Regions from separate parts of the Paraburkholderia sabiae genome, predicted to be linked through region 2. Evidence: predicted binding sites of a transcription regulator. Region 2 holds the regulator's gene; each other region holds the start of a gene.
What was found. The regulator HrcA, encoded in region 2, represses chaperone genes, less so after heat shock. The targets are predictions, from matches to a motif close to TTAGCACTCNNNNNNNNNGAGTGCTAA.
Positions count from the first base shown of each region.

Region 1: QEN71_RS25825 (co-chaperone GroES) is a predicted target of HrcA. The motif match lies at 3,085-3,111, and genes of this name have one in related genera.
Region 3: rpoH (RNA polymerase sigma factor RpoH) is a predicted target of HrcA. The motif match lies at 4,908-4,934, and genes of this name have one in related genera.

Region 1 is NZ_CP125295.1:5,749,148-5,759,630, forward strand. Features, by position in the region: gene cysC (adenylyl-sulfate kinase) at 298-900, shown strand; gene groL (chaperonin GroEL) at 1,038-2,678, opposite strand; gene QEN71_RS25825 (co-chaperone GroES) at 2,722-3,012, opposite strand; gene QEN71_RS25830 (GAF domain-containing protein) at 3,541-4,365, shown strand; gene QEN71_RS25835 (hypothetical protein) at 4,537-4,746, shown strand; gene QEN71_RS25840 (zinc ribbon domain-containing protein) at 4,823-5,743, opposite strand; gene QEN71_RS25845 (MFS transporter) at 6,202-7,599, opposite strand; gene QEN71_RS25850 (RNA-guided endonuclease InsQ/TnpB family protein) at 7,713-8,846, shown strand; gene QEN71_RS25855 (methyl-accepting chemotaxis protein) at 8,933-9,670, opposite strand; gene QEN71_RS25860 (sugar ABC transporter permease) at 10,137-10,483, opposite strand, start outside.
Region 2 is NZ_CP125295.1:5,907,939-5,918,421, reverse strand. Features, by position in the region: gene glnE (bifunctional [glutamate--ammonia ligase]-adenylyl-L-tyrosine phosphorylase/[glutamate--ammonia-ligase] adenylyltransferase) at 1-347, shown strand, start outside; gene recN (DNA repair protein RecN) at 424-2,091, opposite strand; gene QEN71_RS26530 (NAD kinase) at 2,165-3,067, opposite strand; gene hrcA (heat-inducible transcriptional repressor HrcA) at 3,349-4,368, shown strand; gene hemH (ferrochelatase) at 4,530-5,600, shown strand; gene QEN71_RS26515 (RNA-binding S4 domain-containing protein) at 5,674-6,081, shown strand; gene QEN71_RS26510 (hypothetical protein) at 6,053-6,214, opposite strand; gene grpE (nucleotide exchange factor GrpE) at 6,561-7,175, shown strand; gene QEN71_RS26500 (thioredoxin family protein) at 7,192-7,659, shown strand; gene dnaK (molecular chaperone DnaK) at 7,813-9,762, shown strand; gene dnaJ (molecular chaperone DnaJ) at 10,018-10,483, shown strand, end outside.
Region 3 is NZ_CP125295.1:354,968-365,450, reverse strand. Features, by position in the region: gene QEN71_RS01650 (fumarylacetoacetate hydrolase family protein) at 1-118, opposite strand, end outside; gene ybiB (DNA-binding protein YbiB) at 373-1,341, shown strand; gene leuA (2-isopropylmalate synthase) at 1,861-3,519, shown strand; gene QEN71_RS01635 (nuclear transport factor 2 family protein) at 3,635-4,018, opposite strand; gene QEN71_RS01630 (acyloxyacyl hydrolase) at 4,064-4,627, opposite strand; gene rpoH (RNA polymerase sigma factor RpoH) at 4,992-5,927, shown strand; gene cydP (cytochrome oxidase putative small subunit CydP) at 6,243-6,515, shown strand; gene QEN71_RS01615 (cytochrome ubiquinol oxidase subunit I) at 6,505-8,094, shown strand; gene cydB (cytochrome d ubiquinol oxidase subunit II) at 8,120-9,256, shown strand; gene cydX (cytochrome bd-I oxidase subunit CydX) at 9,283-9,402, shown strand; gene nagE (N-acetylglucosamine-specific PTS transporter subunit IIBC) at 9,471-10,483, opposite strand, start outside.

The DNA of each region.
Region 1 (10,483 bases), 160 kb from region 2:
GAACTGTAATATTCCCCGCCCTGCTGTCCGGTTGACACCTCGTTTGACGCCTGCGGCGTGCGTATGACCAACGCGACGCGCGCCACAATTTAGGCCAAGCCAGCCAACGGCAGACCGCCGGTTTCTACGGCGGAGAACGAACGGAAAACCGAATTGGAAGAACTTCGCCCCAGCGCTGCCGCTGCCGCTGCGGCTGCCGCCGCCGTTCCCGAGCCGCGCGCACGCTGCAACCAGAGCAGCGCACCGAACAGTCGCGTGGCACGTGAAGAGCCCGAAGGCCGCGCGCCCGTCGAGCGCATTCAGCCTAATGTCCAACGCTTCAACGGCACGATCACGGGCCGCGACCGCGCTGTGCTGCTCGGCCACAAGCCCGTCACCGTCTGGCTCACCGGCTTATCCGGAGCGGGCAAATCGACCATCGCGTTTCATCTGGAGCGCGAACTGATGTCGATGGGACACGCGTGCTATGTGCTCGATGGCGACAACATCCGTCATGGCCTGACGAGCGACCTTGGCTTTTCAAAGGAAGACCGCCGGGAAAACATCCGCCGGGTCGCCCACGTCGCACGACTGATGAACGACGCCGGCCTGATCGTCATCGCCGCCCTGATTTCGCCGATGCGCGAAGACCGGGACATGGCGCGCGCCATCGTCGGAAACGGCAATTTTGTCGAGACTTATGTGTCCGCTTCAGCAAACGATTGCGCGAGGCGTGACCCCAAAGGGCTCTATGCGAAGGCGCAAACCGGTGTGATCAAGTCGTTCACGGGCGTGTCAGCGCCGTATGAAGCGCCAACGAATCCCGAACTGCTCGTCGATACGGCGGCGCTGACGGAAGAGTCAAGCGTATCGTGCGTGCTCGATCATTTGCGCGAGCGCTTCCTCGTGCTGCAACGCTGAGGTCGCCAGGCGCGAACTTCATACCCGAGTGAAACCGGAGCACCAAAAGAAAAACCCGCATCGCTGCGGGTTTTTCTTTTGGCAAGAGAAGCACGCCTCTCAGCGCGCCTCCCACATGCATTCCAGTTGCCCGGAAATTACATGTCCATGCCCATGCCGCCCATGCCGCCGGGCATGCCGCCAGGCATCGGTGCATCTTCCTTCGGCAGTTCGCAGACAGCGGCGTCCGTCGTCAGCAGCAGACCAGCAACCGAAGCTGCGTTCTGCAGTGCCGTACGCGTCACCTTCGTCGGGTCGACGACACCGGCTTCCACCAGGTCACCGTACTCGCCCGTCGCTGCGTTGTAGCCGTAGTTGCCCGTGCCGCCGGCAACTGCTGCCACCACGACGCTGGCTTCTTCGCCGCCGTTCGTGACGATCTGGCGCAGCGGCTCTTCCATTGCGCGCAGAACGATCTTGATACCTGCGTCCTGGTCAGCGTTGTCGCCCTTCACGCCAGCGATCGCGCTGCGTGCGCGGATCAGCGCGACGCCGCCGCCAGCCACGATGCCTTCTTCCACAGCTGCGCGCGTTGCGTGCAGTGCGTCTTCGACACGTGCCTTCTTTTCCTTCATTTCGACTTCGGTCGCAGCACCGACCTTGATCACTGCAACGCCGCCAGCCAGCTTGGCCACGCGCTCTTGCAGCTTTTCACGGTCGTAGTCCGACGTCGCTTCTTCGATCTGCGTGCGCACTTGCTTGACGCGCGCTTCGATGCTTGCTGCTTCGCCAGCGCCGTCGATGATCGTCGTGTTTTCCTTGCCCACTTCGATACGCTTCGCTTGACCCAGCTCTTGCAGCGTCGCCTTTTCCAGCGTCAGGCCGGTTTCTTCGGCGATGACCTGGCCACCCGTCAGGATAGCGATGTCTTCGAGCATTGCCTTGCGGCGGTCGCCGAAGCCCGGAGCCTTGACAGCAACCGTCTTCAGGATGCCGCGGATGTTGTTGACGACCAGCGTAGCCAGCGCTTCGCCTTCGACGTCTTCAGCGATGATCAGCAGCGGACGGCCAGCCTTTGCGACTTGTTCCAGAACCGGCAGCAGATCACGGATGTTCGACACCTTCTTGTCGTGCAGCAGCACGAACGGGTTGTCCAGAACGGCGACTTGCTTGTCCGGGTTGTTGATGAAGTACGGCGACAGGTAGCCGCGGTCGAATTGCATACCTTCGACGACGTCCAGCTCGTCTTGCAGCGACTTGCCGTCTTCGACGGTGATGACGCCTTCCTTGCCGACCTTGTCCATGGCTTCAGCGATGCGATCGCCGATCGACGTGTCGCTGTTCGCCGAGATCGCGCCAACCTGTGCGATTTCCTTGTTGGTCGTGCAGGGCTTGCTGATCTTGCGCAGCTCTTCGATTGCTGCTGCAACGGCACGGTCGATACCGCGCTTCAGGTCCATCGGGTTCATGCCCGATGCGACGTACTTCATGCCTTCGCGAACGATCGACTGGGCCAGAACCGTTGCCGTCGTCGTGCCGTCGCCGGCGTTGTCGCTGGTCTTGGAAGCGACTTCCTTGACCATTTGCGCGCCCATGTTCTGGAGCTTGTCCTTCAGCTCGATTTCCTTCGCGACCGAGACACCGTCCTTGGTGACCGTCGGGCCGCCGAACGAGCGCTCGAGGACGACGTTGCGGCCCTTCGGACCCAGCGTGACCTTCACTGCATTGGCGAGAATGTTCACGCCTTCAACCATCTTGGCACGGGCGGAATCGCCGAACACGACGTCTTTAGCTGCCATCTTCTAACTCCTTGAATTCTTGAGAATGAACCGGGACAAGTGCTTACTTGTTGACAACGGCCATGATGTCTTCTTCGCGCATCACCAGCAGTTCGTTGCCGTCGACCTTGACGGTCTGACCAGCGTACTTGCCGAACAGGACGCGGTCGCCGACCTTCACGTCGAGCGCAATGGGAGCGCCCTTGTCGTCACGCTTGCCCGGGCCGATAGCCAGCACTTCGCCTTGATCCGGCTTTTCTGCGGCTGCGTCGGGGATCACGATGCCCGATGCGGTCTTGGTTTCCTGATCCAGACGCTTGACGATCACGCGATCATGCAAAGGACGAAGGTTCATGGATAGATCCTCTCTTGATTGGGACTGAAGAACGCTGAGGTATACCGGCTGGCGAGCCAACCGGCGATGTTGTTAGCACTCTCGTGCGGTGAGTGCTAATTATATGGACGGGGAATTACAAATTCAAGAAGAGAGGGGCACGAACCGCTGCGCGGACGTGAAAAATCGGGGGAAAGGCAGTCCGCTCGGCCGCTCACCCTTACGAATCAAGGATTTAGCCGGGCAGGCAAGGAATCGAACATATCATGACGGCGCTGTCCCACGGCGCTTCCCGATACCCTTCCCGTATCCAGGGAATTCCCGAACTCACGCGTTCGAGCACCGCGACGGACGAAAAACCGGGCGTCGGACTACGGCGGCTTTTTCGCGTATCCGATACTGTGCGATGACGAACACGCACATCGAATCGCAGCGGATAGCATCGATCTCGAGTCACTGAGAACCGCAATCAAATGGAGGAGCGCGAAGGCGCTTTCCATGTTTCGGCTTTCGCCCGTGGCGCTCCGATTGGAACCCTGGAGAAGAGCGATGCATCGAGCAGAAAAGGGGAAAATCGGCGTTTGCGCCAGCGACATCGAGTACACGCGCAGCCCGGAAGAACTGCTTTCCGAACTGTCTTCGATGGTTGCGAAAGTACTCAACGCGAGCCGTTGCACGATTCATCTGCTCAGCGAACGACAGGTCGCTGAAATCGGGCCCCGTCAGCGGGCTGAATTCGGCGGCCCCGCCATTTCCCGCTATGACATGGTAAGCATGCGCCGGTGCGAAACGCGCGACCTCTACACCATGGGTTCCGAAGGCGTCGGCGCGCTCGTCGTGGCAAGTCCAAGGGAGGCAGACCCGGAGGTCCACGTCAGGAGCAGCATGTCCTCGGCGTTGGTGCTGCAAGGAAAGACGATGGGTATCGTCCATGCGCATCACCCGCTGGAAAAGCCGTACTTCGAAAAGGAAGATCTCAGGCTGCTCGACAATCTCGCCCCTCTGATTGTCAAGGCGATTCACGCGAACCAGATCCAGCACCTGATGAAATCACGCTTCACGCAGGCGGCGCTCACGCGCTCTTCGGAACGGACCGTCAAAGAGATCATTGCAGGGTCAGCCCAGAACACGAATCAGATTGCCAGAATCCTCGCGAAGTCGTTTTATCGTGAGATGACCAATGCCGGGTTCAACTTCAATCAGATCATTCACGCAGCGTCGGAGATCATTTCCGAACTGAGTAATAGCGTGCGCAAACATAAGAATTCACGTCACCACCGCGCTGAGATCAATAGCACGCACGACAGCGGAGTACTTCCCTACGCGATCGACGAATCGTTTCCCCGCGACTACGAAGTGTCGAGCGAGCTGTAGAGATAGCGGCAGCGTATCTCGCCCTTCGTCATCCCTCTCTTCAATGTCATCACACGCTTCGTTGCGTTCTGTGCGAAGGCGTACAGCCCGACGGCCATCGCGCAAATAGACTGCCCACAACATCGTCGGATCGCGACGATATGTCTACCATGCCGATTCCGGATTTGCGCCATGACCAACGCCATCCATGCCGTCCGCCAGTTTCAATCTTTCCCGGACTACGTGAAAGAAGAACAGTGCAAATCTCGTCCGAACCCGCGTATCGAGAAAGCTGTTCTGATGCCGATCGAGCCATCGAGCCATGTGGTCATTTCACAGGAAGCAAGCCGGCGCCTGTCCGCGGAGCAGCAACGCAAACAGCAGTGGGATTGGGATATCTGACCGGCGTGTTTCTCCGTTCCGTGTGTCTCCGCTTGCAAGAACACTGGGAGAAGGAAGGCCACTCGCGTCGAACGCATCACCCGTTTCCGGGTGTCGCGTTGTCCGCCGGTATGCCAGGCGGCAGCGGCGGCGAGAGTGTCGGGAGTGTCGGTATGGGCGGCACGCTCTTCGCGACTGGCCGTGGCGGATCGCGCCTCGCAGGCTTGGGTGCAGCGGCTGTTGCACGGGTTGAAAGCGGCCGCCAGCCCGTCGACACGATCGCGCGCTCCAGCAGAATCTGCGCATCCTTGCTGCTCGAATCGATGGCCAACGCCTGATTCGCCTGTTTAACCACGCAACTCCACAGTCCGTCGTTCGCGCAGGTCGCTGCCACTCGCAACGCCACGTCGCGCTCGCTCTCGCGTTCCGCGATATCGCCTTGCAGACGCAACGCTTCGTCATTTCGAGGAGCAACCAACAGGACTTCTGAAATTGCCGCCTTTGCCGCCGTCAGATTCTTTTGGGCGAGACTTGCATGCGCGTCGTTCAGTGCAGCAGGAACGCCCTTACCGTACTGCGCAGACACAGGGACCGCGCTCGCGGCAAGGGGCGTGCTGGTGCCAGGCGCGTTTGCGCCAGCGTTCGAAGGCTGAGCGTTTGCGCCAGGCGGCACGCTGGACGACGACAAGACGTCCGCGCGCTTCATCGCTGTTGCAGTCGGCTCAATGACGTTGGCGTTGCGGTGAAGCGCATTGAGGCGCAGATAGGCGGCACCGCCCAGTGCAAGCATCAGCGCCATCGCGATCGCACTGCCCGTTACCACTCGCGGCAACGGCCATTGAAAGAAGCGTTTCCCCGGAGCGGCCGGCACGGCGGCGAAGCTCGACCAGATGATTTCGGGCGAAGGCGATTCGTCTGCGTCGTTGGCAGCAACGGCCGGATGCGGGGCTTGCTTCGCGACCGCCCGTAACGGGGCCTCGGCACGCTTGCGCTGATCGCTGCCGATCGGCTGGTTCACGCCGCAATACGGACAGAACGCTACGTGGTGGTATAAAACACCACCGCAACGGGTACACGGTGTCGGGAACCGTTGGACGGATCTCATTTCAGCAGACATGCCAGAACCCCAAGCTGTTGGGTGTAATGCCATCCACATGCTCAGGATCGAAGTTGATGCAAACGATCGAGTTGGCGGAACTCGCGATCCAAACCCGCTGGCAAGCGGTTCGCCCAGTCCTTTCGTCGTGGGCCGCAGTGAGTGCAATATAGGATTTTTCGCACGCCACCCGTATACACGTGTGTTGCCTGTCGCACACATGTATCGCGATTGCGCCGGAAAAACGACGATGCCGGGCATCGGCGTGACACATCACGGTGTGCTGGACAGCACGATCTGCAACTTTCCTTCAGCCCCTCAAAAAAATCGCCAGCACGCAAGGTACTGGCGATGATCGACAATCGCACGACCGAAAGACATCAAGCCCCGCTGTCGACCCTCACGCCCGCACGGATCGGCTCGACGATGACAGCGCTTTCCTTCGGCAGCGCCCATTCGAGCCACCGCGCGCGATGCAGCACCACCAGGCCGAACGCGAGCGCCGACAGCACGCCGAACGTCGCGAAGCCCATCTGATAGCTGCCCGTGCCTTCCTTCGCGATGCCCATGATCACAGGCAGATAGAAGCCGCCGATACCCCCCGCCGCGCCGACGATGCCCGACATCAGACCCGTCTTGCCCTTCCAGCGTTGCGGCACGAGCTGGAACGTTGCGCCGTTGCCCAGACCGAAGCACACATACATCGCAATCAGCAACGCGATACCCGCCGACACCGGCGGCATCCACGCGGCGAACAGGAAGTCGCACAGCGAGATCGCCGCGAGCAGAATCACCAGCGCGCGCACGCCCGAAATACGATCCGCGACCAGCCCGCCCACAGGCCGCACCAGCGCACCGATACACGCCAGCAGCGACATGAAGAGACCCGCTTCGAGACGCGGCATCTGATACAGCGAAATCAGCAGCGTCGTCACATACGACGACATGCCGACAAAGCCGCCGAACGTGATGCTATAGACGAGCATCACGACCCACGTATCGCCCTCGACGAGCACGCTGCGATAGTGCTTCGGCAGCACGGCAATCGCGAGCAGCGCACCGAGCACGGGCAGCAGCAGCACGCCCGTCTTGCCCGCGCCGAACACGCCAGCATGCACGGCGACGACGAGCGCGACGAGACCCACGAGCGTTACGATGAAGCTGCGCAGCGCCTGCGCGCCGCTGCCCGTCTTTTGTCCGAGATCCTTCGCCCAGAAGAACAGCCCGACGGCGGCGAGACCCAGCAACGGCAGCGCGGCGCCCGCCGCTTTCGCCCAGCCGAAATGATCGGCGAGCGCCGGAAACATGAAGCCGTCCAGCACCGCGCCGATGTTGCCGGCAGCCGCGAGCCCGAGCACGAGACCCTGCACTTTCGGCGGATAGTTGCTACCTGCCATCGGCAGCGCAACGGCGAAGCTCGCGCCGCCGACACCGAGGAAAACGCCGAGAATCAGCAGCAGCGTGTACGACGGCGTGCCGGGCATCAGCAGCAGCACGATCGACGGAATCGCCGACAGCGCGACGCCCATCAACGCCACGCGCCGTCCGTCGCAAGCCTGATAGAGATTGCCGAGCGTCACGCGCAAAATCGCCGCACCGAGCACGGGCACCGCGACGAGAAAGCCCAGTTCCGCGGGCGACATCGCGATGCTCTTGTTGATGAACGGCGCGAGCGGCCCGAACATGACCCAGACCGTGAAGCCGGTATCGAAGTAGAGGAAGCACGCGAGCAGCGGGCGCCAGTTACCGCTCGCAAGCGAATTCAACAGGTTTTTCATCAGTTTCTCCGAAGGACTTCAGCGTTTTGGCGCGGGGACAAAGGAGACGGTTCTGATGTTGCACCCGTACTCCAGCTAGTGACCTCACACGGATCGATGGTATTGTGTGAGCTATGAACGTTAAGCGTGCTTACCGATTCCGGTTCTACCCCACACCCGAGCAGGAAGCGACTCTTGCACGGACGTTCGGATGCGCACGCTTCATCTATAACCACATGCTCCGAGAACGGATGGAGGCGTGGACCGAGCGGCAAGAGCGCATGGGCTACCACGAAACCTCCGCCGCGTTGACAAAGCTAAAAAAGTCTGAGGAGCACAGCTGGCTAAAAGAGGTAAGCGCAGTTCCGGTGCAGCAGGCGCTCCGACATTTGCAGACAGCGTTCGCTAATTTTTTCGCGGCGCGCGCGAAGCACCCGACTTTCAGGCGAAAGGATGGTCCGCAGTCAGCCGAATACACCGCCAGCGCTTTCAGGTGGGACGGCACGACGCTCAAATTGGCAAAGATGGACGAGCCGCTAGCGATTCGCTGGTCTCGCACAATCCCTAAGGGCGCAAAGGTAACGACGGTTACCGTGTCTCGAGACACTGCGGCCCGATACCACATTTCAATCCTATGCGACGACGTGGTAACCAAGCGTCCGCTCGCTGAAGGAAAGATCGGAGTCGATCTAGGACTTGCCCATTTCGCCGTCCTTTCTACAGGCGAAAAGATTGCCGCGCCGAATGCGTTTCGCAAGTACGAGGCGAAACTCGCAAAATTGTCGCGTCGTCTGGCTAAGAAGCAAAAGGACTCGGCCAATCGGAGGAAAGCGAGGCTGAAGGTCGCACGCATGCATGCCAAGGTGGCAAACTCACGTTGTGATTTCCTGCATAAACTTTCAACCCGGCTGATAAACGAAAACCAAGTGATCGCCATCGAAAGTCTGTCTGTCAAGAACATGCTGAAGAACCGTTTTCTGTCGAAGTCCATCAGCGATGCAGGCTGGCACGAGTTCACACGGCAACTGGAGTACAAAGCGAAGTGGTATGGGCGAACACTGATCGATATCGAACGCTGGTATCCGTCTAGCAAGCGGTGCAGTGAGTGCGGCCATACCCGCGTCAGGATGCCGCTGAATATCCGCGAATGGACGTGCCTAGAGTGCAGGGCAGTCCACGATCGCGACGTCAACGCCGCGCGTAATGTTTTGGCCGCCGGGCTGGCGGTGTCAGCCCATGGAGAAAGCGTAAGTCCCATATCTCTTTGAGATGATGTTGGGTTGCGTTCTATGAAGTGGGAACCCCTTTCTTTCAGCCAGGGGATGTCAAGGGTCTCTCTCATTGAGTAAAGGTGTTACTGCGTGACGCGAGGACTAGCGGACAGCTGCACTACGCGACGCGGCCGCTTCCGCGATAAATCCTTCCCAGAAGAAGGCGCATCCGCGTCGCGATCAACGACGCTATAAATCAGCGCGTCCATCTCCTTGATGATGTCGGCGAGCACTTGCGTGATGACGGCGAACTCACGGCCGAAAGAACCTGCACGCGCCGCAGAAATGCGCGCATTCAGCGCGACGATGTTCGCCTGCATCGAAATGCCCGACAGCTGTTCCGCAATCGCGGCCTGACGGCGCTGCGTCGCCGCTTCGATGCCTCGCATTTCGTGCTGGTACGCGAGCGTGATCTCCTGCAACAGTTCGAGCAGCGGTGTTGCCTGTGCGACGAGCGCATCGACGTGCGTGCTGGCTGCGTCGTCACGCGCCTCGACACGGGCAACCGTTTCGTCCGTCATCGCGACGAAGCGCTGCACGCGCTCGTCTGCCTTGCGCGTGCCGAAATAGAGCTGTTGCAATGCTTCGGAAAACACGCCGGGCAGATGATCGTCGCCGTGCACGAGCACGCGATGCGTCGACGCGAACGTCACGAGACATTCGCGCACGACGGCAAGCGCCGCTGCATCGCCGTGCGATGCGAGCACCACATGCAGCACGATGCGTTGCGACAGCATCCGCTGACGGCCGGACAGATTGATCAGTTCGCCGATCGTCTGGCCGGAGACTTCGATGCGTTGCGTGGTGATCTGCTCGTTCATAGCGCTGGATCGCGTCGGTGCGCGGGTTTCGGTTGCGCAAAAAAAAGCGTCCCGAAACGCTCGCGCGTCGCCCGATCTCATGGATCGAACGCTCGTCGCGCGTTGCGTTTCGGGACGCCGTTGCCCCATCGGTGCGCCCGCATCGCGAGCGCGCCTGAAAAATTGTCGATACGTCGAAGCCGCCGTTGGCTTCGCAGCGGATTAACGCAATAGGTATGCCATCGGCCTGTTTTGCGCCGCTGGATGCGTGTCGAAAGCGCGTTGATCGCGCGCGTGAAAACCGCGCAATCGCTTGATGGACAGGACTCGCGCGGCTCTACTATTTTTTTGACGCGCTACGTTCCAGCTACGTGATCAACCAACAAAAAGCGCCCTTTTCAGGGCGCTTGAGACCTACTCCGCGCGCCTCAACGAAGCGCGCGGATGCTGTGACGTGGTGCAGCGCACCACGTCCGTGCGCTCTTCGCTAGCGCCGCTCGGACCCCGAGATCACGTCGATCCACACAGCCAGCACGAGAATGCCGCCCTTCACGATCATCTGCCAGTACGAGTCGACGTCGAGCATCGACATGCCGTTGTCGAGGCTCGCCATCACGAGCGCGCCGATCAGCGCGCCGTAGACGGTGCCCGAGCCGCCGCGCATCGACGTGCCGCCGATAAAGCACGCCGCGATCGCATCGAGTTCGCCCATCGATCCCGCCGACGGCGAACCGGCCGCCAGCCGCGCCGTGTTGATCAGACCACCGAACGCGCACATCAGCCCCATCAGCGCGAAGATCGCGAGCTTCACGCGGTTCGTGTTGACACCCGACA
Region 2 (10,483 bases):
GCGTCGAGGAAGGTCATCCGAACCGGACCGAGCTGTTCGACCTCAAGCACGATCGAGGCGGCATGGTCGATATCGAGTTCGCGGTGCAGTACTGGGTCCTGCTGCACGCGGCGCGCGATCCCGAGCTGATCCGCAATACGGGGAATATCGCGCTGCTGCGCGAGGTGTCGCGCTTCGGGCTGATGAGCGGCGAGGAGGCGGATACGGTTGGCGCGGCTTACCGCACGTATCGGAAGCTCCAGCACAAGCTGCGGCTGGACGGCATGGAGAAGGCGCGGGTCGAGCCGCAGACGGTCGAGAAGGAGCGTGAAGCCGTGCTGCGGTTGTGGCGGCGCGTGTTCGGATAACTTCTGCCGACGCGACGCAAAGCGCGGGACGGCATTGAGGTCCGTCCCGCCTGCTGTGTAAGCTGCTGTATAAGTGTTACGCCGCTCTCAGCATTTCCTTCGCGTGCTTGCGCGTGGTGGCCGTGATCTCCAGGCCGCCCAGCATGCGCGCGACTTCCTCGACACGGCTCGACTTGTCCAGCGACGTCACCGTACTGATCGTGCCACCCTTGCCGTTGCCGCTCTTGGCGACCTGGAAATGCTGATCGCCGCGCGCGGCGACCTGCGGTAAGTGCGTCACACACAGCACCTGGCGTTGTTCGCCGAGCTGACGCAACAGCCGGCCGACCACTTCCGCGACGCCGCCGCCGATGCCCGTGTCCACTTCGTCGAAGATCAGCGTCGGCGTGGGGCTGGCGGCGCTCGCGATCACGGCGAGCGCGAGGCTGATACGCGCGAGTTCGCCGCCCGAGGCCACTTTCGCGAGCGGCCGCAGCGGCACGCCGGCATGACCCGCTACGCGGAATTCGATCTGCTCCATCCCATGCGCACCGCCTTCCGGCAGCGGCACGAGCGCGACTTCGAAGCTGCCGCCCACCATCGACAGTTCCTGCATGCCCGTCGTGACGGCGGCGCCCAGCGCCTTTGCCGCTTTGGCGCGGGCCTTGGACAGCACCTTCGCTTCGGCCGTAAAGGCTTCTTTCGCTTTGGCTTCGGCAGCGCGGAGTGCGTCGAGATCGGCGGCGGCATCGAGCTTCGCCAGTTGCTCGCGGCGCTCCTGATGTTCCTGTGGCAACGTTTCCGGCTTCAGCCGGAATTTGCGGGCGGTGGAATGCAGCGAGTCGAGACGCTTTTCGACCTGCGCGAGCCGGTCGGGATCGAGTTCGAGGCGCTGAGCATAGTGGCTCAGCGAGTACGCGGCTTCCTGTAACTGGATCTCGGCCGGTTCGAGCGCGGCGAGCGCGTCGTTGAGTTCGGGATCGATTTCGGCGAGATCGCGCAGCTTCGAGATGATCGACGACAGATGGCCGAGCATCGCCTCGTCCGATTCGGAGAGCGCCGACAGCGCGCCCTGCACGCCGTCGATCAGATTCGCCGAATGCGACAGGCGCCGGTGTTCCGTGTTGACCTCTTCCCACTCGCCGGGCTGCGGCGAGAGCTTGTCGAGTTCGGTGAGCTGCCACGCGAGGCGCTCACGTTCCAGTTGCAGTTCGCGGTCCTTGCTCTGCGCGGTTTCGACAGCCTGCGCGGCGTCGCGCCAGCCGCGCCAGGCGCGGGTGACGGCGGCCGCCGTGTCGAGCAGGCCGGCGTGCGTGTCGAACAGTTCGCGCTGCGCGTCCGGCCGCATCAACAGCTGGTGCGCGTGCTGGCCGTGAATGTCGACGAGCATTTCGCCGACTTCGCGCAACTGCGTGAGCGTTGCTGCCGTGCCGTTGATGAAGGCGCGCGAGCGGCCGTTCGCGTCGACCACGCGGCGCAGCATCACGATGTTGCCGTGCTCTGTTTCGTCGGCGGCGAGCGCCTGTTCTTCGAGCCAGTCATCGACGAGCGGGTGCGTGTCGAACTCGGCCGTGATGTCCGCGCGCGCTTCGCCCGTGCGCACGACGCTCGCATCGGCGCGCGAGCCGAGCGCCAGTGCCAGGGCGTCGATGAGAATGGATTTGCCGGCGCCCGTTTCGCCGGAGAAGACCGTAAAGCCGCTGTCGAATTCGAGGTCGAGCGCGGCGACGATGACGAAGTCGCGTATCGATAAGTGGCGGAGCATGGCGCGTCTGTCTGGCGTGGCTTACGTGAGTTGGCGTTACGGTTGGGGTGTCCGGCGGCGGCGCTGCGCGCGCTCAGTTGTCCGGGTCGTCTTCGTGCGACGGGTACTCGTTCCAGTGCAGCTTCTTGCGCAGCGTCGCGTAGTAGCTGTAGCCGACGGGATGCAGGAAAGGCACGGTATGGCGCGAGCGGCGCACGTCGATGGTGTCGTTCAGTTCGAGCGCGGTGAACGACTGCATGTCGAAATTCACGTTGACGTCGCGGCCCGAGATGATCTGGATGCTGACCTTCGAGTCGTCGGGAATCACGATAGGCCGGTTCGACAGCGCGTGCGGCGCGATCGGCACGAGCACAAGACCCTGTAGCTGCGGATGCAGGATGGGCCCTTGCGACGACAGCGCATAGGCCGTCGAGCCCGTCGGCGTCGCGACGATCAGCCCGTCCGAACGCTGGTTGTACATGAAGCGCCCGTCCACGGACACGCGCAGTTCCGCCATGCCCGAAAAGCCCGAACGGTTCACGACGACGTCGTTGAACGCGAGCGCGTGGTAAATGGGCTGGCCGTCACGCATGATCCGCGATTCGAGCAGCGTGCGTTCTTCCAGTTCGAAGCTGCCCGACAACATCTGCGGAATGATCTCGCGCATGTCGGAGAACGGGATGTCGGTGATGAAGCCAAGCCGCCCGTGGTTGATGCCGATCAGCGGCGTCTTGTACGGCGCCAGCTGGCGGCCGATGCCGAGCATCGTGCCGTCGCCGCCGAGCACGATCGCCACGTCCGCGCGCGCGCCGATTTCCGCCGGCCGCAGCGCGGGCCATTGCGTCACGCCGATTTCCTGCGCCGTTTCCGCCTCGAACGCGATCTCGTAGCCGTGCTTTTCGAGGCACGTGGCGAGCGCCGTCAGCGGCTCCCCGATGCCCGGCGTATTGCTGCGCCCGACGAGCGCAACGGTCTTGAACTGGCTGTTAGCTTGCATGCCGGCATTACACCATAGGTGCGACCTGAAAAGAACCGTCGACGGCGGCGGCGCGCCGGCCGGGGCGGAAGCCCGCGCGCCGCGTGACGCCGGACAGCCATCGTCCGATTATCGTTAGAATGGTGAAGTCCTCATGACAGACGTGACGACTGCATAGACCCAAGCGATGCGGTTCATGCGCGCAGCGGGTGTCACGGCGGGCGGGTCGGGCGGCAAAGCCGCTGCGCCGCATGCCGCCGGGCGCTCGCCGCGATGCGGTGGTTACGCTAAAATTTTTCGCCATGCTAGATCCTCGCGCACAAACCCTCCTTAAAACGCTGATCGAGCGGTATATCGCCGAAGGTCAGCCGGTCGGCTCGCGCACGTTGTCGCGGTACTCCGGGCTCGAACTCAGCCCGGCGACGATCCGCAACGTGATGTCCGATCTGGAGGAGCTGGGGCTCGTTATCAGTCCGCATACGTCGGCAGGGCGGATTCCCACGCCGCGCGGCTACCGGCTGTTCGTCGACACGATGCTGACCGTCGAGCCTTCCGCCGACGAGGACGCCGTGATGCGCGCGGTCAAGACCACGCTGCAGCCGGGCGAGCCGCAGAAGGTGGTGGCGGCCGCCGCGAGCGTGCTGTCCAATCTGTCGCAGTTCGCCGGCGTGATCCTGACGCCCCGCCGCAGCCACGTGTTCAAGCAGATCGAGTTCCTGCGCCTGTCCGACAAGCGCATCCTGCTGATCATCGTGACGCCGGAAGGCGACGTGCAAAACCGGATCATGGCGACGCAGCGCGACTTCACGCCGTCGCAACTGGTCGAGGCATCCAACTACATCAACGCGCACTTCGCGGGCCTGTCGTTCGACGAGGTGCGCCGGCGTCTGCGCGAGGAAATCGACGAATTGCGCGGCGATATGACGACGCTGATGCACGCGGCAGTCACGGCGAGCACGGACGTCACGGACACGGGCGAAACCGTGCTGATTTCCGGCGAGCGCAATCTGCTCGAAGTGGCCGACCTTTCGTCGGACATGGCGCGCCTGCGCAAGCTTTTCGATGTATTCGATCAAAAGACCAGCCTCCTACAGTTGCTCGACGTGTCGAGTCACGCGCAAGGCGTGCAGATATTCATTGGCGGCGAGTCGAACCTCGTTCCCATCGAGGAAATGAGCGTGGTGACGGCGCCGTACGAAGTCAACGGCAAGATCGTCGGCACGCTCGGCGTGATCGGACCGACGCGCATGGCATACAACCGCGTGATTCCTATCGTCGACATCACCGCGCGCCTGCTTTCCATGACCCTCAGCCAGCAGTAGTCAGTAAGGCCGCGCCAGCGCCGCAATGACGTTCATCATGCGCGGCGTTTTTCGCCGTGCCAATTGGCCGAACGGCCAGGTATCGCCGTCGGACCGCGCCGCTATAATGAGCTTTCAGTCCATTACGTGCCGCGCGCCCGCGCGGCTCTTGTCTCTTGCCTATGCGCTTCGACCTCGAGCGGCCCTTGCAGTCTGCCACGGCACATCGCGTCGCCGTGTTGCTGATCAACCTCGGCACGCCCGATGCGCCGACGCCTCGCGCCGTGCGCCGCTATCTCGCGCAGTTCCTGTCGGATCCGCGCGTGGTCGAGATTCCGGCGCTGCTGTGGCAAATCATCCTGCGCCTTTTCATCCTTCCGTCGCGCGGCGTGGCGTCGGCGAAGAAGTACGCGTCGGTGTGGATGCCGGAAGGTTCACCGTTGCGCGTGCATACGCAAAAGCAGGTCGAAGGGCTGCGGCATCTGCTGCATCTGAACGACTACACGGTGATCGTCGACTACGCGATGCGCTACGGCACGCCCGACATCCCCGCCATGCTGAACCAGCTGAAGCTCGCGGGCGCCGATCGCATCTTGCTGATGCCGATGTACCCGCAGTATTCGTCGTCGACCACGGCAACCGCGTTCGACGACGCGTTCGCGGCGCTCAAGCGGATGCGCAATCAACCGGAAATCCGCACGGTGCGGCAGTACGCGGATCATCCCGCGTATATCGCGGCGCTCGCGGCGCAGGTGAACCACTATTGGCACGCGCACGGCCGTCCTGACTTCGCGGCGGGCGACAAGCTCGTGCTGAGTTTCCACGGTGTGCCGAAGCGCACGCTCGATCTCGGCGATCCGTATCACGATCAATGTCAACAGACGGCGTCGCTGTTGATGCATGCGCTCGGGCTCACGTCCGTCGAATGCCGCGTCACGTTCCAGTCGCGCTTCGGCAAGGCCGAATGGCTTCAGCCCTATACGGCGCCGACGTTGAAGGAGCTGGGCGCGGCGGGCGTGCATCGCGCGGACGTGTTCTGTCCGGGCTTCACGGCAGATTGCCTGGAGACGATCGAGGAAATCGGCATGGAAGTGCGCGACGAGTTCGTTCACGCCGGCGGGAAAGTTTTTCACGCCATTCCGTGCCTGAACGCGTCGCCCGCATGGATTGCGGCGCTCGGCGAGATCGTCGCGCAGCATCTGCAGGGCTGGCCGGTTCAGGCGACTACGCCGCAAAGCGCGTCGGTGGCTTGAATTTGTGCATCCGGCATGCAATCTGCAACCGTCTGAAGGCTCTTGCCGTCTCAAATGGCATGAAGAAGGACTGATGAACTACAAGATTTCTACCGAACCGGGCGCTCGTTTGCGCATCGACAAATGGCTCTGGGCGGCGCGCTTCTTCAAGACGCGCTCGCTGGCGGCGGATGCCGTCGAGAAGGGTCGGGTGCGGATCGGCGGCGCGACTGTGAAGCCGGCCAAGGAAGTGCGGATCGGCGATCTCGTCGAGATCGACATCGAGCGGATCGTGTGGCAGGTCGAGGTGCTCGGCGTGTGCGACGTGCGCGGGCCGGCGAGCGTCGCGCAGACGCTTTACGCGGAAACGGAAGAAGGCAGACAGAAGCGCCTGCAGGAGAATGAGCGGCGCAGGACCTATCGCGAACCGGCCGCCAACATGCATGGACGGCCGACCAAGCGCGACAGGCGCGTCATCGACAAAATTTCCAGTGGGGGTTGAACAGCTGCTCGATGGTCGCGTGAACGCCGCCGTATTCGGTCGTGTGTTCGTTGACTACGCCGGACATGCAGATGGTCGTGGTGCCTGCAATGAGTACCAATGCGACCACCGATATTGCGAAGGTCAGTTTCACGGTACTCCCTCTGGAGAATGCAAGCGGAAACGGGCGAGCAAGCTGGTGGTAAGGCAGGCGTCAGGTTAGGGTTAACGTGCCTTTTCGGACGCTCAAGTTGAGTTTAGGACACTCGCGCGGCGCGCTCAATCTCAATATGATGTCGCGCGCGAAATGCTTGTTACGCCAGATTTCCGGGCCCCTGCGAGGTGCAAAAAGCATCGGCGGAAGCCTTGAAATACGGCGTGTGCATCCTTACTTGCACCGTTAGTGCGCGGCCGGCATGTTGTATCGGCACCACGCCCATCGGGCGAGTCCCAGTAAACTGCCGCCGTTTCTTGGCCTTCATTTTTTGAAATTCAGCGACATGGAAAACACGCAAGAGAATCCGACGAGCCAGAACCCCACGCCCGCCGACGACGCCGCGCGCCAGGCCGCGGAGGCCGCATCGGGCGAGGCGCAGGCTCAGCAGCCGGCAGCGGCTGCTGGCGAACAGCCGGCGCAAGCTCAACCGCAGGGTCAACCGTCAGGCGCGGAAGCCGCACTGGCAGAAGCTCAGGCCAAGGTGGCCGAGCTGCAGGAGAGCTTCCTGCGCGCCAAGGCTGAGACGGAAAACGTCCGCCGCCGCGGTCAGGAAGACGTCGCGAAGGCGCACAAGTTCGCGATCGAAAGTTTTGCCGAACATCTGCTGCCCGTTGTCGACAGCCTCGAAGCGGCTGTCACGCACTCCTCCGACGACCTCGCCAAGGTTCGCGAAGGCGTCGAGCTCACGCTGCGCCAGCTGACGGGCGCGCTGGAGAAGGGCAAGGTGGTCGCACTGAATCCGGTCGGCGAAAAGTTCGATCCGCACCGCCATCAGGCCATTTCGATGGTCCCGGCGGATCAGGAGCCGAACACCGTCGTCTCCGTGCTGCAAAAGGGCTATGTGATCGCCGACCGCGTTTTGCGTCCGGCGCTCGTCACGGTCGCGGCGCCGAAGTAAGCAGCGCCTCACGGTCATGGCCGGCATCCCCGTCGACAGTACCGCGTTCGCGGCCTTCGACATGCAGGAACTCACCGCCGATACCTTCGACGCCGGCATCCAGTCGGCGGCCGACGATCTGGCCGTGGTGTTTTTCTGGGGACTCGACTGCTTCAACTGTGAGATCGCGAAGAAGGCGATGCTCGCGCAGCCGGACGCGATCCGTGCGCTCGGCCTGCGCTGGTTTCACAGCAACGTCTACGAACATCGCGATCTCGGCCGGCGGTTCATGCTGCACGGCGTACCGACGTGGTTCTTCTTCTACCGGGGCAAGCGCCTCGGGCGGGCGACGGGCTGGCACGGACTGGCGCAATTCGAGGCGGCCGTGTCTGCGGCTCGTGAGAAAATCCGTGCGCCCGGCTTAGGGGCGGCCGGTTCAGGGGCGCCCGGCTCAGGAACGGCTGGATCGGGCGGCGAAAGTTCGGGCGACGGCAAAACCGATTGAAAAAATTTAATGACCGCATCGCATAAGGGGTCTTGAAAACGATGCGGCTGCACTCATGTTGGGTGCAGGATGAAATTCAGGGGCGGGGCGCCCGGCGGCCGGAAGGGCCAGCCAGCGATGCCCGCAGCGATCAAAGTCAGGAGATTAGTAAAAATGGGCAAAATCATCGGCATCGACCTCGGCACCACCAACTCGTGCGTGGCGCTGATGGAAGGCAACCAGGTCAAGGTGATCGAGAACTCGGAAGGTGCTCGCACCACGCCGTCGATCATCGCCTACATGGACGACAACGAAGTCCTCGTCGGCGCGCCCGCGAAGCGTCAGTCGGTCACGAACCCGAAGAACACGCTGTACGCGGTCAAGCGCCTGATCGGCCGCCGCTTCGAAGAAAAGGAAGTGCAGAAGGACATCGGCCTGATGCCGTACAAGATCGTCAAGCACGATAACGGCGACGCATGGGTCGAAGCGCATGGCAACAAGCTCGCGCCGTCGCAGGTGTCGGCGGAAGTGCTGCGCAAGATGAAGAAGACGGCTGAAGACTATCTCGGCGAACCGGTCACGGAAGCTGTGATCACGGTGCCGGCGTACTTCAACGACAGCCAGCGTCAGGCTACGAAGGACGCAGGCCGCATCGCCGGTCTGGAAGTCAAGCGCATCATCAACGAACCGACGGCGGCAGCCCTCGCGTTCGGTCTGGACAAGGCTGAGAAGGGCGACCGCAAGATCGCGGTGTTCGACCTGGGCGGCGGCACGTTCGACATTTCGATCATCGAAATCGCGGACGTGGACGGCGAAATGCAGTTCGAAGTGCTGTCGACCAACGGCGACACGTTCCTCGGCGGTGAAGACTTCGACCAGCGCATCATCGACTACATCATCGGCGAGTTCAAGAAAGAGCAGGGCGTCGATCTGTCGAAGGACGTGCTTGCGCTGCAACGCCTGAAGGAAGCGGCTGAGAAGGCGAAGATCGAACTGTCGTCGGGCCAGCAGACGGAAATCAACCTGCCGTACATCACGGCTGACGCATCGGGCCCGAAACACTTGAACCTGAAGATCACGCGCGCCAAGCTGGAAGCGCTGGTCGAAGACCTGATCGAGCGCACTATCGAGCCGTGCCGCGTCGCGATCAAGGATGCAGGCGTGAAGGTCGGTGAAATCGACGACGTGATTCTCGTCGGCGGCCAGACGCGTATGCCGAAGGTGCAGGAAAAGGTGAAGGAGTTCTTCGGCAAGGATCCGCGCCGTGACGTGAACCCGGACGAAGCCGTTGCTGTCGGCGCGGCCATTCAGGGCCAGGTGCTGTCGGGTGACCGCAAGGACGTGCTGCTGCTGGACGTGACGCCGCTGTCGCTGGGCATCGAAACGCTCGGCGGCGTGATGACGAAGATGATCAACAAGAACACCACGATCCCGACGAAGCACGCTCAGGTGTATTCGACGGCGGACGACAACCAGGGCGCCGTGACGATCAAGGTGTTCCAGGGTGAGCGCGAAATGGCAGCGGGCAACAAGCTGCTGGGCGAGTTCAACCTGGAAGGCATTCCGCCCGCACCGCGCGGCGTGCCGCAGATCGAAGTGAGCTTCGACATCGACGCGAACGGCATTCTGCACGTCGGCGCGAAGGACAAGGCGACGGGCAAGGAAAACCGCATCACGATCAAGGCGAACTCAGGTCTGTCGGAAGCCGAAATCGAGAAGATGGTGAAGGACGCCGAAGCGAACGCGGAAGAAGATCACAAGCTGCGTGAACTGGCCGATGCCCGCAATCAGGGCGACGCGCTGGTCCACAGCACGAAGAAGGCGCTCACCGAATACGGCGACAAGCTGGACGCGGGCGAGAAGGAAAAGATCGAAGCTGCGTTGAAGGATCTCGAAGAAACGCTGAAGAGCGGCTCGAGCGACAAGGCTGCCATCGAAGCGAAGATCGAGACGGTTGCAACGGCGTCGCAGAAGCTCGGCGAAAAGATGTACGCCGACATGCAGGCGCAAGGTGCAGCGGGCGCGGCTGGCGCAGCGGGTGCAGCAGGCGCCGAAGCAGCTGGCGCGAGCCAGCAGGCCGACGACGTCGTCGACGCCGAGTTCAAGGAAGTGAAGAAGGACTAAGCCGGGTTCTGTTCGACCGCAAGGCTGCGCATGTATGTGCGCAGCCCGGCTGAAAAGGTTGGCGCCTGAAATCCTCGGGCGATTGAACCGATCACGCGCCTGGCGAGCCTTTTTGGCTCTCCGGGCACATTTGTTTTATGGAGGGCAGGGCTTTTGACCCGTAATTGCGGGCGAGGTCCGGGCCTTACGAGTCGCGAGACTCCAGCATTCAAGAGGAGCCGCCGCGCCGCATCGCGCGGATGGCGTTGAACCGATATGGCGAAACGGGATTACTACGAGGTTCTGGGCGTCGCGAAGAACGCGAGCGACGACGAAATCAAGAAGGCTTATCGCAAGCTCGCGATGAAGCATCACCCCGACCGCAATCCGGGCAACAAGGATGCGGAAGAGCATTTCAAAGAGGGGAAAGAAGCCTACGAAATGCTCTCGGACTCGCAAAAGCGCGCGGCGTACGACCAGTACGGTCACGCGGGCGTTGATCCGAACATGGCGGGCGCGGGCGCGCAGGGTTTCGGCGGTTTTGCCGACGCATTCGGCGATATCTTCGGCGACATCTTCGGCCAGGCGGCTGCAGGTGGACGCGGCGGCCGCGGTGGTCCGCAGGTCTATCGCGGCGCCGATCTGCGCTACAGCATGGAAATCACGCTCGAGCAGGCCGCACATGGCTACGACACGCAGATCCGCGTGCCGAGCTGGGTCTCGTGCGAAATCTGTCACGGCT
Region 3 (10,483 bases), 1.0 Mb from region 2:
CGCGCGCATGCGCTTCGTAATTGCGGCCGACGCAGTAAATGCGGCGCACCGCGAATTGATCGTCCGATCCGACGACTGGCACAGCCGTCACCGGCGCTGGCGCAAACACGTAACCCATTCCGTTTCTCCGTCTTCTATTGAGCCGCTCTGACGCGGCGAAGCATTGAGTGTAACGCGGCGCCGTTTCACGCGTAGCCTGGCCGAACGGCCAGGTGGCATGCGTTCAAGCGATGCCGTAAGGTTCAAGACAGGCCGCGACTTTGCTCGTAAGTTTGCTCGAATTCTGGACGCAAGCGCGGCGTGCGATACTCGAAAGGAACGTAGCGCGTCGATCCGCGTCTGCCCGCTGTCCCTCAAATACCGATTTGCCCGATGACCGATTCCACCGACACCACGCCATTTCCCTGCGCCCGATTCATCAAGGAAATCGGCCGCGGTCCCAACGGCGCGCGCGCGCTCACGCCGGACGACACGCATGCGCTGTACGCCGCAATGCTCGACGGCCGCGTCTCCGATCTCGAACTGGGTGCGATCCTGCTCGCGTATCGGGTGAAAGGCGAATCCGCCGACGAACTGGCCGCGATGCTGACCGCAGCGCATGCATCGTTCGCACCGATCGACGTGAAGCACGGCACGCATCAGGCGGTGTCGATTCCGAGCTACAACGGCGCGCGCAAGCAGCCGAATCTCGTGCCGCTGCTCGCGTTGCTGCTCGCTCGCGAGGGCGTGCCCGTGCTCGTGCACGGCGTGACGGAAGACCCGGGCCGCGTGACGAGCGCCGAGATCTTCGCGCATTTGAACGTCGCGCCCGCGCAGACGCACGGTGACATCGAAGCGGGCCTCGCGAACCAGCGCGTCGCTTTCGCGCCCATCGAAACACTCGCGCCGAAGCTGGCGCGGTTGCTGTCACTGCGTCGACGGATGGGCGTGCGCAATTCGACGCATACGCTCGTCAAGATTCTTCAGCCGTTCGCGCCGGCAGGCTTGCGGCTCGTGAACTACACGCATCCGCCGTATCGCGAGAGTCTGACGCAACTGTTCGTTTCGCATCCTGAAGCCGCTATCGGCGGTGCGCTGCTCGCCCGCGGCACGGAAGGCGAGGCTGTCGCGGATACGCGCCGCCAGGTGCAGATCGACTGGCTGCATGACGGGATCTGCGAAACGCGCGTGGCCGCCGAGCGCTCGTCGCCGGATGCACCCGAGGTCGATCTGCCCGAAGGCCGCGACGCGCCGACCACGGCAGCATGGATCGCGGACGTCCTGCGCGGCGATGCGCCCGTGCCGGCCGCAATCACGCGGCAGGTCGAACTAATCGTAGAAATCGCGCGGAAGGCCGCCTGACAAGGGGCGGCGGCCTTTCGACACGGCGCTTTCCCACCCGAAACGAACGCATCGCGGCTCACAATGTGTTGACAGGCCCACGCTGCCTCGCTTATCTTTTAAAAATGCGTTCCTTTCCGAACACCCTCCGAATTACCCTCGGCCGCCTAGCGCGGCCCCTATCGCTACGTCTAGCGTAAGCAAGGCGTAGCGCCGCGTGCAGTCGCCAAAGCGGCTGCAGCGGTCCTCCTGGCAGTTCCCGTAGTTCCGTTTCACCCCAGTCCGTAGTTCCTTCAAAACCTGTAGTCGTCTGTATTCGTCCGTTTACCGCGCGGACGAATCGCGAGGGTCAAATGCACGTTGCATGGGCTTCCGTTTCGATCGTTGCCTTCGTCGTCGTTCCGATGACGTTGTTTGTTCGCGCCCGTTCGTTGCTCCCGCTAGCGCCCGGCTTGCGGGTCGTGCATCTGTGGCAACCCGCCAGCCGCTCGACGCCACACTCCCCAGCACACGACTAAACGAATCGAACGAGGCCTTACCATGTTGCGCAACCCTGCCGAGAAATACCGTCCCTTCCCCGCCGTCCGTTTGACCGGGCGAAAGTGGCCCACCCGCACGATCGAGCGCGCGCCGATCTGGATGAGCACCGACTTGCGCGATGGAAACCAGTCGCTGATCGAGCCGATGAGCATCGCGCAGAAGACCGAGTTCTTCGAGATGCTCGTCGCCATCGGATTCAAGGAGATCGAAGTCGGTTTCCCGTCGGCGTCGCAAACCGACTTCGATTTCGTCCGCAAACTCATCGACGAAAAGCGCATTCCCGACGACGTGACCATCGAAGTGCTCGTCCAGTCGCGCGCGGACCTGATCGCGCGCACATTCGAGGCGCTCGAAGGCGTGCCGCGCGCAATCGTCCATCTGTACAACGCGATTTGCCCGTCGTTCCGCAAGATCGTCTTCAACCAGTCGCCGGAAGAAGTGAAGGCGCTGGCCGTCGAAGGCACGCGGATCATTCGCGAGCACGCCGACGCCCGTCCGCAGACGCACTGGACCTACCAGTACTCGCCGGAAACGTTCAGCATGACCGAGTTGCCGTTCGCGCGCGAAGTCTGCGACGCCGTCGCGCAAACGTGGCGTCCCACGCGCGATCACAAGATGATCGTGAACCTTCCCGCCACCGTCGAAGCCGCGACGCCGAACGTGTATGCGGATCAGATCGAATGGATGGACCGCAATCTCGGCTATCGCGACAGCATCGTCTTGTCGGTGCATCCGCATAACGACCGCGGCACGGCCGTCGCCGCCGCGGAACTCGCGTTGATGGCGGGCGCGGACCGCATCGAAGGCTGTCTGTTCGGCAACGGCGAGCGCACGGGCAACGTCGACATCGTCACGCTCGCGATGAATCTCTACACGCAGGGCATCGATCCCGGCCTCGACTTTTCGGACATCGACGCCGTGCGGCGGGTGGTCGAGCGCTGCAACCAGATTCCCGTGCATCCACGCCATCCGTACGCCGGCGACCTCGTCTACACGGCGTTTTCCGGCTCGCACCAGGACGCGATCCGCAAGGGTTTCGCGCAGCAAAAAGCCGATGCCGTCTGGGAAGTGCCCTATTTGCCCATCGATCCCGCCGACGTCGGCCGCAGCTACGACGCCGTGATCCGCGTGAACAGCCAGTCCGGCAAAGGCGGTTCGACCTATCTGCTCGAGCGCGGCATGGGCTTCGCGCCGCCGCGCCGCGTGCAGGTCGAATTCAGCCACGCCGTGCAGTCGATCGCCGACCAGTCCGGCGAGGAAGTGACGGGCGACGCAATCTGCACGCTCTTCGCTCGCGAATACTTCGAAACGGACGGCCCGGCGCAGCGCGTGAACGGCTCGACGGTGCGCTGGAACAAGCGCGAGATCGGCGTGCCGGCGATGGCGACGGCGAGCATCGACGGCCACGAGGCTTATGCGAAGGCCGTCGCACAGGAAATCGCGGCGGCGTCAAAGCAGGCCGTCGAGGTCACGTCGTTCGAAACAATGCGCACGGCGGACGGCCGCACGGCCGTGTTCGTCGGCTGCCGGGTTGGCGATCAACCGATGCGGCACGGCGTCGGCGTCGCGGAAGACGAAATGACGGCTGTCGTCGATGCCGTCGTCAGCGGCGTCAATCGCGCGGGCTGGCCGGCTGTCGATCGCCGGGTCGCGGCGTAATTCGCCGTCGGAAAAAACGCAAAAGCGCAAACGCCGGCGATTCACCCGTCGCCGGCGCGCACGAACCGCTTACGAAGCGGGTTTCGTCAGAAAAAGAGTGATGGCGCGATCCGCGTCACTCGATTGCGCAACGCGTCGCCTGCCACGCGATCAGGCGCCACTTGCCGTCTTCCTGCGCCTGAATCGCCGTGTAGGCGATCGGAAAGAGCAGCGCGCCGTTGTTGGCTTCCATCTCGATCAGCGCGCGCCCCGTCACCACGCAGGTCTCGCGTCCGACGGGCAGCACGTCCTGCGACTGCACCTCGATCTGGCGATAACGCCGACGTCCGGCCGTGATGGCATCGATGAACTGCTGCTTCGACTCGCGCTTGCCGTTCGTGTGGACGTAAATGACGTTGTCCGAGAGCAGCGCATCGAGCTGCTGGCCGTTTCCTTCCACCATCGCGCGAAAACGATCGCGCTCCAGCCCGCGAATCGCCTCGATCACTTTTGCCACCATCGCGTTCGCCCCCATCGACGACGGCGCCGACAGCGGCAACGATCGTCAGAAGTTGTACTGCACGTAAATCTGGTGGAAATTTATACCAGGATTCGGCTCTTTGATACCGCCGTTCGAGACATGCTGAAAGCGGTAGCCAAGCTGGTACTGCTGATGATCGCCGAACTGCGCGCCGACGCCCGCCATGTCGGCGAACTGGAACGCGGAGCCCATCGTGAAGGTCGAAGAAAGGCGCGGGTGAGTCAGCACGCGCACGCCGACGCCGGCCTCGACGAACGGCCGGAACCAGCCCGAACCGCGAATGAAGCGGATCACCGGCGTGACGCCGAATTCGCCGATGTTCTCGTTTTCGTTGCCTTCGTCCGTATGCCACCACGCCGCGTGCGCCTCGCCGATCAGCGAGAAGTGCCAGCCGCCGATTTCCCACCAGGTCAGATTGGGATCCCAGACAAAGCCGAGATCGAGCTTGCGTACGTGATGGTCGGCGGTGCCCCCCGCGACCTGAATGCCGAACTGGTCTGCCGAAGCCAGACCGGATGCGCCGAGGAACGTCGCCGCAGCGGCACATTTGAGCGCCGCGTGAAGCCAGGCCTTGTTCTTTTTTTCCATCGTACGTCCACCAGATGCGGGGTTGAGCGAGGACATCGCGCAGCGACATTTTAGAGACAGTAGCAACTATCGGGCCCTTTAATCGGGATCAAAAAGTCGCAAATAACTGCTTCCGTTTCCGAAAAAATCTTGCAGTCGATTACGGAATTTTGTCGTATCCGATGAATCCTAAGCGTTCGCTGGCAAACCCGCAGATGAGGTACGATAGAGACACGACACTATTAGAAGTTACATTCCAATAGTATTTCGGGAACTTGGATGGCCCTACGGCTTCTAAGTATTAGCACTCGGTAGATGAGAGTGCTAACATCCATCGTGGTCTGGCAACTGCCAGACTTTTGTCTGAATAAAAGGAGTTTGCTACGTGAGCAACACATTGACCCTTCCGAGTACTCTGAGCCCGTCGTCGGCTAAGGCCGCTCCGGCAGGTGCACTGGCGCTCTCGCACGCTTCTCTTCTGCCCGGTCAGCTGGGCAATATCGACGCCTACATCCAGGCCGTAAACCGGATTCCGATGCTGACGCCGGCAGAAGAGCGCCAGTTCGCCACTGAATACCGCGAGCAGAACAACCTTGGGTCTGCGCGCAAGCTCGTCCTGTCGCACCTGCGGCTGGTCGTGTCGATCGCGCGTAACTACCTCGGGTATGGCCTGCCGCACGCCGATCTGATCCAGGAAGGCAACATCGGTCTGATGAAAGCTGTGAAGCGCTTCGACCCGGAGCAGAACGTACGCCTCGTGTCGTACGCGATGCACTGGATCAAGGCCGAAATCCACGAATACATCCTGCGCAACTGGCGCATGGTGAAAGTGGCGACGACCAAGGCGCAACGCAAGCTGTTCTTCAACCTGCGCAGCCACAAGCAAGGCTTGCAGTCGTTCACGCCGGACGAGATCGACGGTCTGGCGAAAGAACTGAACGTCAAGCGCGAAGAAGTGGCCGAAATGGAAACGCGTCTGTCGGGCGGCGATGTCGCGCTCGAAGGTCAGGTGGAAGACGGCGAAGAAGCATTCGCGCCGATCGCCTATCTGGCGGATTCGCACAGCGAGCCGACGGCCGTGCTGGCCGCGCGTCAGCGCGACAAGCTGCAAAGCGACGGTATCGCGAGCGCGCTGGAATCGCTCGATCCGCGCAGCCGCCGCATCATCGAAGCACGCTGGCTGCAGGTGGAAGACGACGGTTCGGGCGGCTCGACGCTGCACGAACTGGCCGACGAGTTCGGCGTGTCGGCTGAACGGATTCGCCAGATCGAAGCAAGCGCGATGAAGAAGATGCGCACCGCGCTGGCCGAATACGCATAAGCACTGAGAAGCAGCGGGCGCGCCCGCACCCGTTTCAAATCCGTCTCAAGCAAAGCCCCGCCCTTCGCAAGAAGGCGGGGCTTTTTCTTATGCGTCGCGTCAGATATTGCGTGAAAGCGAGTCGACGCGGAGACATTGCCTTGACCTCGCACAGAACGTGACTTATTAGTGATCAAGCAGATGCACGCTCGCGACACGATGACGCGGCCGCGTCCGTCAGCTCATTCCTACAATGGTTAGGCATGCGCCAGCGCGGCAGACGATGCGCACTGGGTCCTGCCGGGTCAACCGGCGCGATGTCGTTGCCGATCGAACATGGCCATCACGCTCAATCACAGGAATGCCACACGCCGCACGCTCGCCAGCCGCATCGTCGCGTGGGCTCGCGGTCCCACTTTCGCGCGCGACATCCTGATCGTGCTCGCGATCAAATTCGTGCTGCTGCTCGCGCTCAAGTTCGCGTTTTTCAATCATCCACAGGCCCAGCACATGTCGCTGCCGCCTGCGCAGGTCGCACAGGCGCTGCTCTCGGTGCCCGCATCCGTCCCATCGCCGCCTCCGCCTCAAGGTGACAACCATGCCCGCTAGCGACGTCGTCGATCTCTCGCGTCTGCAATTCGCCGTCACGGCGCTTTATCACTTCCTGTTCGTGCCGCTGACGCTCGGTCTGTCGTGGCTGCTCGTCATCATGGAGAGCGTCTACGTGATGACGGGCAAGCAGATCTACAAGGACATGACCCAGTTCTGGGGCAAGCTGTTCGGCATCAACTTCGCGATGGGCGTGACCACGGGCCTCACGCTCGAATTCCAGTTCGGCACCAACTGGTCGTACTACTCGCATTACGTGGGCGATATTTTCGGCGTGCCGCTCGCCGTCGAAGGGCTGATGGCGTTCTTTCTCGAATCGACCTTTGTGGGCCTGTTCTTCTTCGGCTGGAACCGGCTGTCGCGCGTCCAGCATCTGATGGTCACGTTCCTCGTGGCGCTCGGTTCGAACCTGTCGGCGCTGTGGATCCTGATCGCCAACGGCTGGATGAACAACCCGGTCGGCGCAGAGTTCAACTACGAAACGATGCGCATGGAGCTGTCGAACATCTTCGACGTGATCTTCAATCCCGTTGCGCAGGTGAAGTTCGTGCATACGGTGTCGGCGGGTTACGTGACGGCGTCGATGTTCGTGCTCGGTCTGTCGTCGTGGTATCTGCTCAAGCGCCGCGACATCGATTTCGCGCTGCGCTCGTTCGCGGTCGCTTCCGGCTTCGGGCTCGCGGCGACGTTGTGCGTGATCGTGCTCGGCGACGAATCGGGCTACACCACGGGCGAAGTGCAGCAGATGAAACTCGCCGCGATCGAATCCGAATGGGACACGGCGCCGCCGCCCGCGCCGTTCACGATCGTCGGCATTCCGAACCAGCAGGAAGAGCGCACCGACTATGCGCTGCGCGTGCCGTACGCGCTCGGCATCATCGCGACGCGCTCGCTCGACGAACCCGTCGTCGGGCTGAAGGAACTGATGGCGCAGAACGAGACGCGCATCCGCAACGGCATCCTCGCGTACGGCGCGCTGCAAAAGATCAAGCAAGGCGACGCGACCGACGAAACGCACGCCACCTTCGACGCGAACAAGAAAGATCTCGGTTACGGCCTGCTGCTCAAGCAGTTCACGCCGAGAGTCGTCGACGCCACCGCCGATCAGATCAGACAGGCCGCGAAGAAAACCGTGCCGCCCGTGCTGCCTGTGTTCTGGTCGTTCCGGTTGATGGTCGGCCTCGGCATCCTGTTCCTCGCGACCTTCGTGCTCGCGTTCTTCTTCTGCGCGCAGCGCTCGCTGCTGCGCGACAACCGGCGCTGGTTCCTGCGCTGGGCCGTGTGGGCGATCCCGCTGCCGTGGCTCGCGGCCGAGTTCGGCTGGATCGTCGCGGAAGTCGGACGCCAGCCGTGGACGATCGCGGGCATCCTGCCGACGTCGCTCTCGTCGTCGAGTCTGACGGCGGGCGATCTGTATCTGAGTCTCGCGGGTTTCGTCGTGTTCTATACCGCGCTCTTCATCATCGAGATCACGCTGATGTTCAAGTATGCGCGGCTCGGTCCGTCGTCGTTGCATACGGGCCGTTACCACCACGAGCAAACCGCGCAGACGACGGTCGGCGCGAATACGGCGGCATGAGAGACACGAGGACAAGGACAACGCTATGGATTACCCAACGCTCAAACTGATCTGGTGGGTGCTCATCGGTGTGCTGCTGATCGGCTTCGCGCTCACCGACGGCTTCGACATGGGCGCAGCGATCCTGCTCCCGTTCATCGGCAAGACGGACGCCGAGCGGCGCATCGTCGTGAATACGGTCGGCGCAACCTGGGAAGGCAATCAGGTCTGGCTCATCACGGCGGGCGGCGCGATGTTCGCCGCGTGGCCGCTCGTCTATGCCGCGTCGTTCTCGGGCTTCTACTTCGCGATGCTGCTGGTGCTGTTCTCGCTGTTCTTCCGCCCCGTCGGCTTCGACTATCGCGGCAAGCGCGACGATCCGCGCTGGCGAACCGCGTGGGACTGGGCGCTGTTCATAGGCGGATTCGTGCCGGCGCTGGTGTTCGGCGTCGCGTTCGGCAACCTGCTGCAAGGCGTGCCGTTTGCGTTCGATCAGGATCTGCGCGTCACCTATCACGGCAGCTTCTTCGCGCTGCTCAATCCCTTCGCGCTGCTGTGCGGCGTGGTGAGCGCGTCGATGCTGGCCGCGCACGGTGCCGCGTTCGTGAAGATGAAAGCGGACGGCATCGTCGCGCGGCGTGCGTCGATTGCACTGCGCGTCGCGTCGCTCATCGCGGTCGGGCTGTTTCTGATCGCGGGTGTGCTGGTGTCGACGTTGATCGGCGGCTATCAGATCAGCGAGCCTGCGCCGCTCGATACCGTCGCCAATCCGCTGCTGAAGAACGTGATCGGCGCGCCCGGCCTGTGGCTCACGAACTACGCGATGTATCCGTGGATGATCGCCGCGCCCATCGCAGGCGTGGTGGGCGGCGTGCTCGCACTCGTGCTGGCGAACTCGCGCTTCGAGCGCACCGCGTTCCTGTCGACCTCGCTGATGGTGATCGGCGTGATCCTGACGGCGGGCTTCTCGATGTTTCCGTTCATCATGCCGTCGTCGCTCGACGGACGCAGCAGCCTCACCGTCTGGGATTCGACGTCGAGCCAGATGACGCTGCAGATCATGCTGATCGCCGTGATCATTTTTCTGCCGCTCATCCTGATCTACACGAGCTGGGTGTATCGCGTGATGCGCGGCAAGGTCACCGCCGATGCGATCGAACAGAACCATCACACGATGTACTGACGTCACGCGCAAACGAGGAGCGAATCATGTGGTACTTCAGCTGGATTCTCGGCATCGGACTCGCGCTTGCGCTCGGCATCATCAACGTGATGTGGCTCGAAGCGACCAACGCCGTCGATGCGGACGCGAACCGCGACGAACGCTGAGCCGTAAACGACAATCGGCGCCCCGAGGGGCGCCGATTGCTAACTCAGCAAGCCTTAAACGTTGAATCTCAGGCCGTTGCCGTCAGACGCGTCGACAGCTGCTGCGCGTAACGCTGCGCCGCCTCGCCGACGACGATGTGGAACGTATCCGTCGCCACCCACGCGACGCTCAGCGTGTCGAGACGCTGGCGATCGATAGCCGAAGGATCGCGCACGACGATACGCAGGCGCGTCGCCGCCACGGCTTCCAGCGACACGACGTTCGTCGCGCCGCCGAACACGGCGAGCCAGCGCAGCGGATCCGGATCGAGCGGGCCGTTGCCAGCAGCCGTCGCAGCGACCGGCGTTGCAACCGCTGCCTTCACAGGAGCATGAGCAGGAGCCACAGCAGCCGCGCCGCCACTTGCAATCGTCGAGCGGATTTCATCGGCGATGATGTCCGCTTCCGGTCCGATGATGACCTGCACCGCGCCGCCGCCGCGCTTCAGCACACCGCGCGCGCCGATCGACTTCAGTTCGTTCTCCGACACCTTCTCTGCATCGACCACCGACAGACGCAGACGCGTCGTGCAAGCGTCGACCACCGACAGATTTGCCGCACCGCCAAGCGCCGCGATGTAACGCTGCGCGCGCGTGCCAGCCGCTGCCGTCGCGCCTTCGACAGGCGCCACATAACCGCCCGACGTGTACGACTCGACAGCCGCTTCCGGCGTCTCGGCCTCGCGGCCCGGCGTCGCCATGTTGAACTTGCGGATGAAGAAGCGGAACAGGCCGTAGTACACGACGCCATACGCGATACCGATCGGAATCGCTTCCCAGCCCTTCGTCGACAGGCCGTAGTTCAGCACGTAGTCGATCGCGCCCGCCGAGAACGTGAAGCCGAGCTTGATGCCGAGCGCCGAGCAGATCGCGAGCGACAGGCCCGTCAGCACCGCGTGGATCGCGTACAGCACCGGCGCGAGGAACATGAAGCTGAATTCGATCGGCTCCGTCACGCCCGTCAGGAACGACGTCAGCGCCATCGAGAACAGCAGGCCGCCGACCAGCGCGCGCTTCTCCTTCGGCGCTTCGTGGAACATCG